Regions from separate parts of the Glaciibacter psychrotolerans genome, predicted to be linked through region 1. Evidence: predicted binding sites of a transcription regulator. Region 1 holds the regulator's gene; the other holds the start of a gene.
What was found. Region 1 encodes LexA, which represses DNA repair genes until DNA is damaged. Its sites were predicted from a motif close to TCGAACANNTGTTCGA; they were not measured.

Region 1 (4,197 bases):
ACCGGCGTTGGGAGACGGCCTCCTCAGTTGGTTGGCCTTTGCCGACCAGAAGGTTGCTCAGGTGACGACTCTTGTGCGGGGTCTGGCTGACGGCAAGGCTGCAATTTCACCGGACCTGGCCGCCGCCGCTGCAGCGCTACAGTCTCGCCAGGATGCACCGGGTGTGCGCGACAGCAGCGTGCGTGCGCGCGCGGCGGCGCTGACCGGAACCGACTTCACACGCGGGTCTTACGAGCACCGTGTTGAGGCACAGGATGCTGCACTCGGACTTCCTGCACTGCCGACCACCACAATCGGTTCGTTCCCGCAGACCACCGACATCCGTCGAGCGCGCGCCCAGCACCTGCGTGGAACGCTCTCAGCCGAGGACTATCGCGGTCTGATGCGTGCCGAGATCGCACGGGTGATCGCCCTACAGGAACAGATCGGGCTCGACGTGCTTGTGCACGGAGAGCCGGAACGCAACGACATGGTGCAGTATTTCGCTGAAAACCTCGAGGGCTTTGCGACCACGGCCAACGGCTGGGTGCAGTCGTACGGATCTCGGTGTACTCGCCCCTCGATTCTGTGGGGTGACGTGTCGAGGTCGGCTCCGATCAGCGTCGATTGGGCGAGCTACGCTCAGAGCCTCACGGCTAAGCCAGTCAAGGGCATGCTGACCGGACCGGTGACGATTCTGGCGTGGTCGTTCGTGCGAGAAGACCAGCCACTCGGCGACACGGCGCGGCAGGTCGCGCTGGCGTTGCGCGATGAGATCGCCGACCTAGAGGCCGCAGGAATTCAGATTGTCCAGGTCGACGAACCGGCGCTCCGGGAACTTCTTCCGCTCAAGCGGGCGAATCAGGCCGCCTACCTCGACTGGTCAGTGGGAGCGTTCCGTCTGGCGACGGCGGGCGTCTCGGCCGCCACCCAGATCCACACCCATCTGTGCTATTCGGAGTTCGGTGTCGTCATCGATGCCATCCGCAACCTGGACGCCGATGTGACCAGCATCGAGGCGGCACGCTCACGGATGGCGGTCGTGGCCGATCTCGGCACGAGCGGCTTCGATCACGGGATCGGTCCGGGCGTCTACGACATCCATTCTCCGCGTATTCCCAGCGTGGCCGAGGTGGTCGATCTGCTCGAACGAGCCCTCACAGCGCTTCCCGAGCGTCAGCTCTGGGTGAATCCGGACTGCGGGCTGAAGACGCGCGGCTACGCCGAAACCGTCGAATCGCTCACCAATGTGCTTGCGGCGACACGGCAGGTGCGCGCGCGAGTCGCCGGTTAAGCACCGCGAGTCTGCGGGAGTTGGTGCCTCGGTCAGTGGGGCAACCAACCCCTGCAGACTCGCGGAAAAAGGCGCGGCAGTCGAGGCGAGCTAGACCGAGCGCAGTACCGCGACGATCTTGCCGAGAATCTCTGCGTGGTCGCCCATGATGGGCTCGAAGTTCGTGTTGCGGGGGAGCAACCAGGTGTGGCCATCGCGCTGACGGAACACCTTGACAGTGGCCTCGTTGTCGAGCATTGCAGCGACGATCTCGCCATTCTCGGCCGTCTTCTGCTGACGCACGACAACCCAGTCGCCATCGCAGATTGCGGCATCGATCATTGATTCACCGACGACCTTGAGCATGAACAGGTCGCCCTTGCCCACCAGCTGGCGGGGGAGGGGGAAAATCTCGTCGATCTGCTGGTCTGCCGTGATGGGGACGCCGGCGGCAATGCGGCCAACGAGCGGAACCATCGCGGCATCTCCGATCTGGATCGATCCACCCAGGATGTCCGAGTCGCCGGGCGCACCCGATGTGTCGTCGCCCGATTGGGGCAGTTCAATGAGGATCTCGAGAGCCCGGGGGCGGTTGGGGTCCCGCCGCAGGTAGCCGCTGAGTTCAAGCTGGTTGAGCTGGTGGGTGACGCTCGACAGGGATGCAAGGCCAACCGCGTCGCCAATCTCGCGCATGCTTGGCGGATAGCCCTGGCGGCTCACGGATCGCTGGATCACGTCGAGAATCGCGAGCTGTTTCTCGCTCAAGCTCTTGCGACGTCGGGTGCCGCCCTTGTCGCGCGTATTGCTGCTTTCTTTCGCCATCTCAATGCTCCTCGCGCCGATGAATCTGCCGTTGGACCGGCTGTCGCCCTGTCGAATTCGAGAGTCTCAGCCGGGGCTGTTTCTCGGGAATGTCGGTGGTATCTGGTTGTGTTCGAGCCGTCAACAAAACTGTAACCCCGTCCGCCCCGAAAACAAACACTTATTCGAGTGTGTTGCGGCCGATTTTTCGAAAATATCCGTAAACAAGGTTGATTGTTCGAAGAATCGAATATATATTCGGAACAAAGATTCGCATCCGGCTCTCCCGGCCGAGAGTCGGATGCGTACTTACCAGGAGGTTCACCATGAGCACCACTGCTCCGCACGGATCCATTGGCACCACCCGGCTGCGTCTGACCCGGCGCGGTCGCCTCGTCTTCAGCACACTCGCGGCGGCGCCGCTGGTCGCCGTGGTTCTTGCCGCAGCGCTGAACGGCGGCGCGGCGCTCGCCTCGGGGGCCGGCACGAAAACTCACACGTTCTCCTACGTCACAATCACGGCAGGCCAGTCGCTGTGGCAGCTGGCCGAGCGTCTGGCACCGCACGACGATCCGCGCGACGTGATCGCCGAGATCGTTGCCCTGAACCAGCTCGACTCGGCCGACGTGGTCCCGGGGCAGCGCCTCGCGCTTCCCGCGTCCGACTAGTACATCCCGCCGGGCACGCGAACGCGGCCGGCGGAAGGGTGCGGGAGGTAGCCGGACGTGCCAGCACCAATGAGTCGTACTCGTTTGCAACTCAGAACTGCCCGGTACCATTGCACGGGTGACCAGCCTCAATGACCTTCCCCTGCGCGACAATCTGCGTGGACTCGTTCCCTATGGCGCACCGCAGCTTCACGTTCCGGTGGCCCTCAACGTGAACGAGAACACTCACCCCATTCCCGAGGCTGTGGCGCACCACATCGTCGCATCGTTGGCACGAGCGGTACTCACGGTCAATCGGTATCCCGACCGCGAGTTCACCGAACTGCGCGAGAGCTTGGCAAATTATCTCGGTCACGGACTGACAGCCGAGAACATCTGGGCAGCGAACGGCTCCAATGAGGTCTTGCAGCAGGTTCTGCAGGCGTTCGGTGGCCCGGGCCGCACCCTTCTCGGTTTCGACCCGACCTATTCGATGTACTCCATTTTGGCGTCGGGAACAGACACCCGGTGGGTGGCCGGCGAACGCGACGCCGACTACGAGTTGTCGGCCGACACCGCGGCCGCCTGGGTGGCGAAGACGCAGCCCGACCTTGTCTTTCTCTGCTCGCCCAACAACCCCACCGGCACACCGCTCGCGCTCGAGACGATCGCGGCGGTCTACGACGCGACCGACGGAATTGTCGTCGTCGACGAGGCCTACGCGGAATTCGGCGGGGCGGAGGCGCCAACGGCGCTCAGTCTGCTCCCCGGGCGCGAACGGCTTGTGGTCTCCCGCACCATGAGTAAAGCCTTCGCCTTTGCGGGCGCGCGGGTGGGCTATCTGGCCGCCGATCCTGCGGTGACCGATGCCCTTCGTTTGGTGCGGTTGCCCTACCACCTCTCCGCGCTCACCCAGGCCGCAGCAACGGCCGCCCTTGATCACACGGCCGAGATGCTGGCGATGGTCGACGACATCCGGGTTCAGCGCGACCGTATCGTGACGGAATTGCGTGACCTGGGGTACCGGCCGTACCGGACCGGCAGCAACTTCGTGCTGTTCGGCGGCGTCGAAGATCCAGGTGCGACGTTCACGGCGCTCCTCGCGGAGGGAGTCCTGATTCGCGATATCGGAATACCGAATCACCTGCGCGTGAGTGCTGGAACCGAAGCCGAGACGACAGCCTTTCTGGCCGCCATCTCGCGGCTCGGTGCTCCGACCGTCAGCCGAGCGGAATAGGCTAGCGCTATGACTTCTTCCGCACAGGAACCAGCCCCCCGTATCGCGCAGATCAGCCGCGCGACGAGCGAGTCGAGCATCGAGCTGCGCATCAACCTCGATGGCACCGGTGTCAGTGACATTCAGACGACGGTTCCGTTCTACGACCACCTGCTCACGGCGTTCGCGAAGCACTCGCTGACCGACCTCACCGTACGGGCCACCGGCGACACCGACATCGACGTGCACCACACGGTGGAAGACATCGGTATCGCGCTCGG
Region 2 (4,197 bases), 1.3 Mb from region 1:
ACAAGCCAGTAGGTGTCGCCGTGTCGGTCGATGTGCCAGCCGTTGTTGTGCAGCAGCATGTGGTGGAAGTAGCAGAGCAGAATGCCAACGGCGAGGTCGGTGTTGCCGTGTTCATCGACCCAGTGCTCGATGTGGTGCGCTTCGGTCCAGGAGGCTGGTTTGTCACAGTCCACCCAGCCGCACCCATCGTCGCGGGCAGCCAACGCGGCGCGTTGTGCCGTGGTGAAGAAGCGTTGTTCGCGTCCGAGGTTGACCGGCTGACCCGTGGGACCGAACTGCACGGCGATGTAGCCGGAGCAGAGGTGCCGTTCAACCGTCGCAAGCGAAACCGGGACACCGTCGATATGACCGAACCCGCCCGCTGCGCCTGATGTGCTGGGTGCCGAACGTGGCAGGGGCGCGGCTGGTCGGGGCGCGGGCGCGTGTGCTGATACTGAGCCTGGTGCTGGTGCTGGTGCTGGTGCTGGTGCTGGTGCTGGTGCTGGTGCTGGTGCTGGTGCTGGTGCTGGTGCTGGTGCTGGTGGCGACAGGGCCGAGCTCGACAGGGTTTCGCCGCTGCGCGGATGCTGATCGCGGTCATCGCTGGCGGTGCCGCGCGTGGCGGGCTCGGGGTGCTCGGGCGGGTTGGCCGCGGGAAGCGCTGCGGCGTTCACGTGCACGGTGACGGTGGGGCGGCGGCCGAGAAGGACGACGTGGGGGTCAGCCTCGGTGCCGAGGTGCAGCAGGGTGAGGATGCCGTCGGCGGCGATCTGGTCGGTTGTTCGGGGGTCGTCGCGCAGGGCCTGAGCTTTCGCGTGGGCTGTGGGGTCGACAAAGCGCGGTCCGCCGCGGCGAGGGCCGGTGATTCCCTCGACGATCAGCTCGATCTGCCGGCCCTGTTCGGGCGCGAACAGGCCGCTGGTCCGGTACATGCCGTTGGGCTGCTTCCAGAGGCGGAAGAAGCGTTCACCGTGCTGGGTCTTCTCGCGGCGGCTGATGCCCTCGATGTCGAGTTGATCCCGCAGCACCCGGGCCCGCTTCCAGAGCGTGTCGGCGCTCAGGGTGCGCGCCTCACCGATCAAAAGCACGGCTGCCGCGTGAAGCTTCTCGGCCGACACGCCGGGGCCGGTCTCGCCCAGGCCCTTGCGGATGGCGGCTGTGGCATCGGCCGACAGTGTTCCCGCGTTCAACGCCGCCGAGACCTCGGCCAGCCACGACAACGCACTCGGCGCACCCGGCGGCGGGCCGGCCTCCGCGTCGACAGCGCCGGGATCGTCGGCGTGTGAAGCGTCACCCGATTCGGCGGCGGCATCCTCCGCATCCGTAGCAGCAGCGGCAATAGCAGCAGCGGCAGCGGCAGCAGCGGCAGCAGCGGCAGTAGCAGCAGCGGCAGCAGCGTCAGCGGCCACAGCAGCCTCGGCGGCATCCGCGGTGTCGGCGAGCATCACGCCCAGGCTGACCAGTTTCACAGCGTCGGCGTGGGTCGTTCCGGCGGTGCGTTCGATCATCGACTCCGGGCTGCCAAAGCCGTGCCGCCGGGCCAGGCCCCGCTGACCGAACTCGGGCTTCGATCGAAGCGCGATCTCGCCGGCCGCCCACACCGCGTAACTGTCGACCTGTCGCCGTAGCGTCGCAATCAGACCCTGCGCCCCGAGCAACTCGGCGTCGGAGAGCCCGTGGAACGCGGCCACACCATCACCGAGCCGGGCGACCGCTGCGGCGGATTCCCTGAGTCGATCGGTGAGTTTTTCCATACCCCCACTCTAAAACTTTGCGCAGATGAATACGAGCAAATCTCAGGATCTGTGCATAAGTCATCGAACATTTATCTGGGGAGGAGCGCCGCCCGGTCGAGCCCTCGCCCCGCCTGTCGGTTGACGACGATAACGCGTCCCATGAGGTACACGGCAGTCAGCAGAACTGCCCCGACCCAGCGGAACGGGCGCACGAAACCGAGACTGCGCAGTCGACGGTAGTCGAAAACAGCAGGCACGATAGGCACCGCCCGATCAGCTAACCACAGAGCATCGTGACGCGATAGCTCTCACTCGGCATGACCGTTCCGCACGCGTTCCCCACCGAGTCTCCGCTGGCATCGAACGCAACAAGCACGGGAACGAGAAGTAGAGGCAGGAGGGTGATCACCCCGATCAGTGGGCCAGAGATCGGAGTCGCTGCCGTGAGTGCCGGGCGGCCCGATGCCGGGTCAACGATGTCCACGGCATCCTTCACGTGTTCGGTCCGCTCGGAACCGTCCCCCTAACGCTGGCGGGTCGTCCCGGCGTGCTCGACGTACCATCCTGGCGCTGCAGCCATCGACTCCCCTGTTCACGCGCCCACCATCGAGCGCCTTCCCCCACGATGGGCGGCCTCACTCGGCCGTGATACCCGTTAGACCCTGATACCCGCTAGTACGTCGGCATCATTTCGACCACAGCGATCATTGCACCGACAATCTTCGTCGAAATGACCACGATGTCCACAACGAAGACGGCGATCATCACCCAAATCGGCGTCAGTCCACGCCCCGCCTGCTTCTTCACGACCACCGAACGGCCGATGATGTAGACGGCACTGGACAGAAACGTCCACGCCCAGTGGAACGGTCGCACATACCCGAGAGCGCGCAGGCGCCGAGAGTCGAAAACGGCACACACCACGGTCGCCGCGTACAACAGCCAGCTGATCGCCTGAAGGGCGATGTAGCCCCCATCGAAAATCAACTCTCCCGACATCGACGCCATCAGGTAGGCCTCGATGTCCCAGGCCAGAATCGCCGGCACAGTGATGAGCGGAAGAAGCACGATCAGCCAGATCAAGGGTCCATACACGGGAGTCGTTCCATCGACGGCCGGTCGGGCCACGGCAAAAACGTTCGGTGTCGAATCCTGAACATGCTCGGTCCACCCGGTGCCGTCCCACCACCGTTGGCGAGTCGATCCCTCGGCTTCGGCGTACCAGCCCGGTGCTGCAGTCATTGTTTCCCCCTCGGAGCGACAGTCGGCGTCGCGCACGTCACGATCACTTTACCTGCCTCACCGGGAGAAGGAATCATCTCCGCACACCGCGCAGAACCGGTCGTGGTTGAACGGCTGCCATCGGGCCGAAGGCGCGGGAACGCCGGTGAGCAGCGATAGATCAGCACTCACGCGTTCGACAGTGGAGACCGACAAGCTGTCGGCAAACGCTGGAATCTGAATCACCGAGCCCATGAGGTAGCGCAGCGCGCTCTCGCTCGCGCCTGAAGCGAGCGTACGGATCTCCTGCGGGCGGATCTCCTGCGGGCGGATCTCCTGCAGCGCATCGGCGAGGAGCGTCTCAATCGCCTCAATGGAGTGGCGCAGGCCCTTTTTCTCGGCACGTGTGATCTTCTCGGCACGCGTGATCTTCTCGGCACTGTCCACGCCGGCTTGGCAGTATTCCAGCCACAGTCGGAGCATGCTCATGTGTGTGACGAACGGGCCGAGCCATTCGAACACCACAGTCCAGAATGCGTCGACCGGGTCGTCCGCCTGGGCCGCGGCCCGTCGAATATTCGCGACGTAGCTCTCGGTGAGGCGGCCGTAGGCGCTCTCGACAATCTCGTCGATGCTGTCGAAGTAATAGTGCACGACACTTTTGCTGAATGGCGTCTGATCCACCAGCGCACGCACGGTGCATCCGCTCAGGCCGACTTCCTTCAGCGTCTTCACCGCCGCCACGATGAGCGCCTCTTTTCGATCATCGCGCGAACTCGTGCGTGCGGTCGAATGGTCGGGGTGCGTGGGTTGACGGGATGCGGGCACACCTATACCGTAGGCCACATGTCCAGGACAGTCGACCCGGACAGCTGTCCTGAACGGAGTCGATAACGATGAACCGCACCAACGGCGTGTATCTGCTCGGAGGTTCTCAGACGGACTTCGCGCGCAATATCAGCACCGAGGGCACTGCTGATCCCCTCTTCGCGCTGCTGCGCGAGGCTGCACTCGGCGCGATCGAGGATGCCGCAATCGACGCCCGCGACGTGCAGCGCGGGCACGTGGGCAACCACGCGAGCGAGCTCTTCACCGGTCAGTCTCACCTCGGGGCCATGCTTCCCGCGGTGACGGATGCCTGGCGCGAACTCCCCTCCTCTCGGCATGAGGCAGCGTGTGCGTCAGGAAGCATGGCGGCGCTGGGAGCAATGGCCGACATCGAAGCAGGGCTGTACGACGTCGTGCTTGTCGTGGGCGTCGA

Region 2: HNR05_RS07195 (HNH endonuclease signature motif containing protein) is a predicted target of LexA. The motif match lies at 1,797-1,812, and genes of this name have one in related genera.

Annotation. Positions count from the first base shown of each region.
Region 1 covers NZ_JACCFM010000001.1:227,268-231,464, forward strand. Annotated here, with positions in the region: gene metE (5-methyltetrahydropteroyltriglutamate--homocysteine S-methyltransferase) at 1-1,273, shown strand, start outside; gene lexA (transcriptional repressor LexA) at 1,364-2,074, opposite strand; gene HNR05_RS01080 (LysM peptidoglycan-binding domain-containing protein) at 2,380-2,721, shown strand; gene HNR05_RS01085 (histidinol-phosphate transaminase) at 2,840-3,937, shown strand; gene hisB (imidazoleglycerol-phosphate dehydratase HisB) at 3,947-4,197, shown strand, end outside.
Region 2 covers NZ_JACCFM010000001.1:1,531,671-1,535,867, forward strand. Annotated here, with positions in the region: gene HNR05_RS07195 (HNH endonuclease signature motif containing protein) at 1-1,733, opposite strand, end outside; gene HNR05_RS07200 (hypothetical protein) at 1,993-2,199, opposite strand; gene HNR05_RS07205 (DUF2510 domain-containing protein) at 2,388-2,957, opposite strand; gene HNR05_RS07210 (TetR family transcriptional regulator) at 3,015-3,764, opposite strand; gene HNR05_RS07215 (acetyl-CoA acetyltransferase) at 3,833-4,197, shown strand, end outside.